Regions from separate parts of the Halalkalibacter sp. HAAS-P014 genome, predicted to be linked through region 1. Evidence: riboswitches for the same ligand, from Rfam matches in the RefSeq annotation. Region 1 holds a riboswitch; the other holds the start of a gene.
What was found. Region 1 has a riboswitch for cobalamin ahead of AC1FXZ_RS13020 (DUF4430 domain-containing protein). Riboswitches for the same ligand answer to the same signal wherever they lie in the genome.

Region 1 (3,853 bases):
CATATTTTACTAGGGATAGGGACAAGAATCGCTGCAAACCTCCGTTAAGTCTCATAGATTATAAGAGCTTAAGCAAAGGAGGTTTGAAAGAGATGTTTGGTTTACAAATGGTACAAATGGTAAGAACCTATTCGCATAAGTTAGATAAGCCACTACGTGATAAGGTTTTGCATTTCTATAAACCTTTTAAGTGGACACCATGTTTTTTGCATAAGCCATTTGAGGCGATACTAAAAAAGACACGAAAAATGAGGGTGATTATTGAGGTTGAGGAAGGGTACTTCAAAGAGAGCTCTCTTGATATGAACAGTGTATTTAATAAGCACATGGGCTGTAGAATGCGAAATGAATTCTCAAGTATTTCTTGCTGTAGTGCTGATCTTACCCCTGCTGCTTTGGAAGAGTTGTTGGTTTCATGTCCTCGGATAAAAAGGATTTCATTGGATCGCGAGGTACATGCATTACTTGATACAGCTGTTACAGCAGCGAATGCAAGAAGCGTGGTAAGAAATGAGATTGAATTGACGGGAAGAGGCGTTACAGTTGCGATTATTGATACAGGGATTTATCCTCACCATGACCTCGCTGATAGATTGATTGGTTTTGTTGATTTTATTAATCAAAGAACGGATCCTTACGATGACAATGGTCATGGCACCCACTGTGCGGGAGACGCTGTTGGAAATGGAGTTTCCTCTTCAGGTCAATATCGAGGACCGGCTCCTGAAGCAAATGTTATTGGTGTCAAGGTCCTCGATAAGTTAGGATCTGGCTCTCTAGAGACGGTCATGCAAGGGATACAATGGTGTATCCATTATAATGATACCAATCCGGATCAACCGATTCATATTATGAATCTCTCGTTAGGTGCTTCGGCACTTGGTTATGAGAATGAAAGGGATGATCCTATGGTTCGAATGGTTGAGCAGGCGTGGCAGAGTGGTATTGTTGTTTGTGTCGCTGCTGGAAATGAGGGGCCTGAACCACAAACGATAGCGAGTCCTGGAGTTAGTCAACAAGTGATTACGGTAGGTGCATTGGATGATAACAATACTCCAGACCGTAGTGATGATGACGTAGCAAGTTTTTCGAGCAGAGGGCCGACAATATATGGTGTAGAAAAACCCGACTTATTGTCTCCTGGTGTAAACATTGTTTCATTACGTTCACCTAAATCATATTTAGATAAGTTAATGAAAGGAAGTAGAGTTGACTCAGACTATTTAATTTTATCAGGTACTTCGATGGCTACGCCTATTTGTGCAGGAATCATAGCACTTATGTTAGAACAACATCCTGAGCTATCACCAACTGAAGTGAAAGAGCGTTTGCGTAATGGGACTGACCTATGGACAGAAAGAGATCCAAATATTTATGGAACCGGATATATTAACGCTGATAACTCAATTTAGTTCAGTAAAGTGGGGTCTGACCCTTACCCCTAGGGGGTAAGGGTCAGACCCCATAGCTTGTTTTCTAGCAAATATATATATACAAAGGTTCGAATGTTTTGTATAATTATGTCGACATAAAAATATATAAGTAATTTAGGTGCTAGTGCTGTCTTAATGTTTTTTGAAGATGGTACTCGCTTAATAGGGAAGTTGGTGAAAAGCCAACGCGGTCCCGCCACTGTAAATGGGAGCAACCTATAAATGTCACTGTCTATAGATGGGAAGGCATAGGAAGCTATGATCATGAGCCAGGAAACCTGCCTATTTTATACCACCATTTTCTACGAGGATAGATGGGTGTTAAGACGGTTATGATGTTATAGCATTTCCTCTTAACTTTTTTCTAACTCTCCTCTATAGGGGTTTTTTTTATGGCGAAATTTTATGAAAAATTAAGGGAGAGAGAGAATGAACCGATTTATTAATTTACATATGCGATTTCTGTTAGTATTTGTTTTGATCTTAACAGGGATTTCAACTAAGACGTTAGCAAGTACTGCGAATAGTGAAACGATCACAGTTGTAGATGAGGATGAAGTATTACTAGATACTGCTGATTTTACGTTTGATGAAGGAGATACAGCATTTGATGTCCTAGTAAATACAATTGGAGAAGAGAATGTGCAATTTACCGATGATCCCTCTATGGGGAAAATGATTACTGGGATTAAAGGGTTAGAAGCCGAGGGAACATTTTTTTGGGCTTTCTTCATTAATGGTATTAGTGCACCGGTAGGATCTGATAGTTATGTCGTTCAAGAAGAGGATCACTTAACTTATAATTATCTTGATTGGGAAGTAGAATTACCGATGGCTTCAATTGAAGTAATTGGAAATGAAGGAACGATAGTAGAACCAATTAGTACTTCCTATATTGATGAAGCAAATGCTTTTGATTTATTAAAGGTAATAGTAGAAAATATTGATTTTGAAATGAATGAACAATGGGGTCCTATGATTCAAGGTATTGGTGGGTTAAAGGCTGATGATTCAAATTACTGGGCTTTTCATGTGAACGGGGAACCGGCCTCTGTCGGAGTTGGTGATTATCAGCTTGAAAATGGAGATGAAATATCTTTTATTTATGAATCATTAGATGACGTAACGCCTGAAGAAACTGATAAAGAAGATGTGATAAGCTCTCGACATGATGAATTGAAGGTGTACATTGATTTGGCAGTACAATATGTACTAAACAATCAAATTGGTGAATGGGAGGCTGTCGCATTAAAGCAAGCAGGTGAATCAATTCCTGTAAGTTACTTAGAGGATGTAAAAATGGTTACAGAAGAGACAAATGGAACATTTCCAAATAGTACAGATTATCAGCGTTATACTTTAGGCATTTTAGCAGCTGGAGGAGACCCAACAAACTTTGAAGGGCATAACTTTGTAGAAAAAATCTATAATGGAGATGTTGCAGAACAAGGGTTAAATGGCGTTATTTATGGGCTTATAGCATTAGATAGTGCGCAATTTGAGGTCCCGCAAAATGCAGAGTGGACAAGACAAAGATTAGTTGACCATTTAATTGAAAACCAAAATGAAGATGGTGGCTGGGCATGGAATAAAAGTTCGACAAGTGACACCGATACAACAGCCATGGTATTAACGGCATTAGCTCCTTATGTAGTAGGTGGTGAAGTTATTTCCGAATATAATGTCAACGTAGATGGTTTGGATAACTTCGTACAAAAGGGCGTCGATTATCTAATAGAACAAGCCTCATCAATTGACAATAGTTCAACGGCAGCACAAGTAATTATTGCATTATCTTCTTTAGAGATAGATGCTAATAACGCCCCTTTTACTACTGATGATGTCGGTCTAGTGGATTTCCTGTTAAACTTTCAAATTGAAGACGGTGGTTTTGCTTGGCAGCTAGAAGAGTCAAGTGATCTCTTTACTACGGGACAGGCGTTACAGGGAATGGTTGCTTATCAACTATTCCTTAATGATGAGGGAGCATTTTATAATTTAGATGTTCCTGCTGATACAGAGACAAATAATAGTAGCTTAAATCTGATTATTTATAGCATAGTTATTGTTATTTTAATAATAGGTGTAGCAATCTATATTAAAACGAGACGACAGGCTATGTAAAAAATCAATTGAGAATATAGATGAGTTGACTCTCTTGTATCGAACAGGGGAGTTTCCTTTTTAAGGAGGATAAAATGAAGAATACCAGAGGAAATTACATAGCTCTAGTCATTTTAATGGTTCTCACTATTAGCTTGATCGGTTGTGAATATAAAGAGTCAAATGAAAATGATGGGCTAAGAAATGATTCAGAAATCAAGCAAGTAACCATAAATGTAATGGGACCAAGCGATGTTGGATTACTTATTGATCAAACAAAGGTAACGATTAAAGATGATGATACTGTATTGGATGTA
Region 2 (3,853 bases), on a different contig from region 1:
ATTTGTATAGCCACCTGTTAAATTTTTCACTTTAATCAACTTCTATCCCTCCTCCCAATTCTTTCTCTAATCAAAAGCAACGCAAATACTGGCGCTCCAATTAAAGCTGTAATTACGCCAATAGGCAGTTCTTTAGGAGCAATAATGGTTCTAGCCATTAAATCTGCTAATACAAGAAAAGCCCCACCAATTAACATTGAAAGTGGCAGAACATGCCTGTGGTTTGGGCCTGTTATAAGACGTACTAAATGAGGTATAACGAGGCCGACAAATCCAATTGAACCTGATACAGCTACCGCTGCTCCTGTTAATAAGGAAGCTCCGATCAGAATATTGATTTTCCCCTTCTTCACATCGACACCGATATGATCTGCAGCTTCCTCCCCTAGAGCAAGAGCATTTAATTCCCGGTAGTGAATAATGAGAATGAATGACCCGATCATCATAAATGGTAAAATGAGTTGAACATGGCTCCAGCCTCTCATTCCAACACTGCCGTATAACCAATAAATAATCTGTGTCATAGAATCCCGATCACTTAATGAAATGATTAATGACGTAATCGCCCCAATAAAAGCACTAATGATAATACCAGCTAGAATAATGGTTTCAATAGCCATACTTCTGCTGCTTAACCTAACTAGTCCAAATACAATGAGCAACGTAATAAACCCACTTATAATCGCGACAACCGGAAGAGTGAAACTCCCTAAACCTACAATCGTAACTTGAAAAAACAGTACGAATACAGCACCTAAGGCCGCGCCTGATGACACCCCAATTGTAAAGGGATCCGCTAATGGATTACGTAAAATACCTTGGAAAGCTGCACCAGCGAGAGCTAGTGATGCCCCTACACAAAAAGCAAGTAAAACCCGTGGGAAACGAATATTCCAAATGATCATTTCTTCATTGAGAGGAATATCATTAAGCCACCCAAAGTTAAAAACATTTTCGGAGATAATATGTAAAATAGTAGGAATTGGTATGACAACACTGCTTATCAATAAGCCAAGGAGGGCTGTACCTAGTACAAACCCTCCACTTAAAACATACCACCAAACAATTCTATTCTGCAAAAACTTCCGGATAGATGAGTTTGGCAAGTGTTTCCACCCCTTCAATTAAACGAGGGCCAGGTCTCGTAACCGTGTCGTTATCGACATCAAATACTTGCTCCTCTTTAACAGCAGGCACTACGGCCCATCCATCACGTGATAATACTTCGTCTCTTGGATTTTCTACATAATAACCATAAGTAGTAATAATCACTTCAGGGTCTAGTTGGACAATTTCTTCTTCCGTTAACTTCACCCAACCGTCGTGATTTTCTGCAACGTTAATAGCTTGGATAGATTCGAGCATTTCATTCATAAATGTATTTTGACCTGTAGTGAAAATATCTGGAGCCGGCGATACTTCAACCCAAACTTTTTTCTTATCCGTAACAGTTGCTTCTGCCTTTTCAATGATCACTTTATGTCGTTCTTGCATATCAGTAATAAGCGCATCTGCTTCAGCCTTGCTTCCAGTAGCAGCAGCAATCATTTCAATCTTGCTATACACATCGTCAAAAGATGTAGCACTTCCAGTCACAATAACATTAATACCAGCTTCTTCATATTGCTGTAAAATATCTGGATGCGTATTATAGTGATAATCTGTAACCAGTGCGATATCTGGTAAAAGAGTTAAAACAAGTTCAGCATTCATATCTTGCGCACCAACTTTTTCAATCTCTTGCGCTTCAACAGGATAATTACAGTAATCGGAAACACCGATTACTTTATCGCCTAATCCAAGTGCAAACGTAATTTCTGTATTACTAGCTTGGATAGAAACAATCGTTTCTGGTTCTGATTCAATTGTAACTTCACGATCTGCATCATCAATGATCGTTACAGGAAACAGATCTTCACTTTCCACTTCATTACTGCTTTCAGGAGGTACATCCTCTTCATCTTGATTGTTTTGCGCTTCTGTTCCACAACCTGTAATAATCGCCATGCTTAACAAAAGAACAAGAACAGCTAACCCCCACTTTTTCAAAAACTCCAAATTCATTTTCTTACCCCTTTCTACTTTTGAGCAACAAAAAAACGCTATTCCAAAGGAAAAGCGTGAATGTAAAGGCACATATGTATCCAGTCTATTAAAAAATAAATAAACATGTATGCAATCTAGCAAACGATTACTAGAAAGCCTGCGCTTAAACATTCCTTTCCTCGAGGAAGCTTAAAAAACAATATAGGCAGGTCTCCTGACTTGCGAATCAACGTAGGGTTACCCTTCCCATGCAACTTGCACAGTGGATTTTAGCTAACCTTCCTTATCGCTTACAGTGGCGGGACCGTGTTGGAATTGCACCAACTTCCCTCTTAGTCTCAAATGAAATAAAACCGAACATTTAAGAAACCTATTTGCTTAATATTCATTTTTGCTCTAGAAGCAATTATAAAAGAGTTCCTTTCACTTGTAAATAACTTTATTTCTGAAATTTCGACTTCTATCAACATTTTTCTTACTTATATAGTTAAATTTACAGATTTAAGTATAACGAGAAAATTTAAGCATCGGCAAATATGATTCTTCTATTTACAAAGAGGAAAAAGAAAGATAAAATACAAACCGTAATAATTACTATTTATAACTGTTTTTAATTCCAATTAAAAAAGGAGAATATATAAATGAAAAAAGTTCCTGTTACAGTACTAAGTGGTTATCTAGGTTCAGGTAAAACAACATTATTAAACCACATCCTAACAAATCGTGAAGGCTTAAAAGTCGCTGTAATCGTAAATGATATGAGTGAGATAAACATTGATGCGAAGCTTGTGAAAGGTAATGGATTTTCAAGAACAGAGGAAAAACTTGTAGAACTTCAAAACGGCTGTATTTGTTGTACCCTTCGTGACGATCTAATGCAAGAAGTTGAACGAATCGTTGATGCGGGAGACATCGATTACATTGTCATTGAATCGTCTGGAATTAGTGAACCCGTACCTGTTGCCCAAACATTTACGTATATTGATGAAGAACTCGGAATTGATTTAACGAAAAAATGTACACTTGATACTCTCGTAACAGTTGTTGATGCGAATCGTTTTTGGGATGACTATGCTTCAGGTGAGTCGCTACTTGATCGTAAACAAGGTACAGATGAATCTGATACACGTGAAATATCTGATCTTCTAGTCGATCAAATTGAGTTTGCCGATGTTATTATAGTTAATAAGGTTGAGATGTTACAAGAAGTAGATAAAGATGAAATACTAGGTTTCATGAGAAAGTTAAATGCAGATGCAGATATCATTCCTACATCCTACTCTAAAGTAGAGTTAAGTTCTATTTTACATACAGGAAAATTCGATTTTGATAAAGTGAGTCAGTCTGCAGGGTGGATTAAGGAATTAAATGAAGAACATACTCCCGAAACAGAGGAATATGGAGTCTCATCATTCGTATATCGCAGAAGAAAACCATTTCATCCAGAGCGCCTAATGGACTGGCTTGAAAATTGGCCTGTGGATGTAGTACGAGCAAAAGGATTTATTTGGGTAGCTTCACGAAATTCAATGGCTGGATTGATTTCGCAATCAGGCTCTCTAGTTACGATTCAAGGTGCCGGTGAGTGGGTTGCAGCTTATCCTGAAGAAGAAAGAAAGCAGGCCCTTCTTGAAGACCCTGAGTTACAGGAAAAGTGGGACCCAAATTTCGGCGATCGAATGTCTGAATTAGTCCTCATTGGAATTGATATGAATCATGAACAAGTTATAGACTCCCTGGATCGCTGTTTATTAACAGATAGTGAAATGGCTTCAGATTGGACGAAATTAGTTGATCCTCTTCCACA

Region 2: it holds a riboswitch for cobalamin, as region 1 does, so the genes downstream of both, AC1FXZ_RS04400 (ABC transporter substrate-binding protein) here and AC1FXZ_RS13020 (DUF4430 domain-containing protein) in region 1, are expected to answer to the same signal.

Annotation. Positions count from the first base shown of each region.
Region 1 covers NZ_JBWQTV010000016.1:51,912-55,764, reverse strand. The annotation lists gene AC1FXZ_RS13025 (S8 family peptidase) at 93-1,412, shown strand; cobalamin riboswitch at 1,533-1,733, shown strand; gene AC1FXZ_RS13020 (DUF4430 domain-containing protein) at 1,863-3,557, shown strand; gene AC1FXZ_RS13015 (DUF4430 domain-containing protein) at 3,632-3,853, shown strand, end outside.
Region 2 covers NZ_JBWQTV010000005.1:128,278-132,130, reverse strand. The annotation lists gene AC1FXZ_RS04410 (adenosylcobinamide amidohydrolase) at 1-30, opposite strand, end outside; gene AC1FXZ_RS04405 (FecCD family ABC transporter permease) at 36-1,106, opposite strand; gene AC1FXZ_RS04400 (ABC transporter substrate-binding protein) at 1,069-2,064, opposite strand; cobalamin riboswitch at 2,234-2,432, opposite strand; gene AC1FXZ_RS04395 (GTP-binding protein) at 2,688-3,853, shown strand, end outside.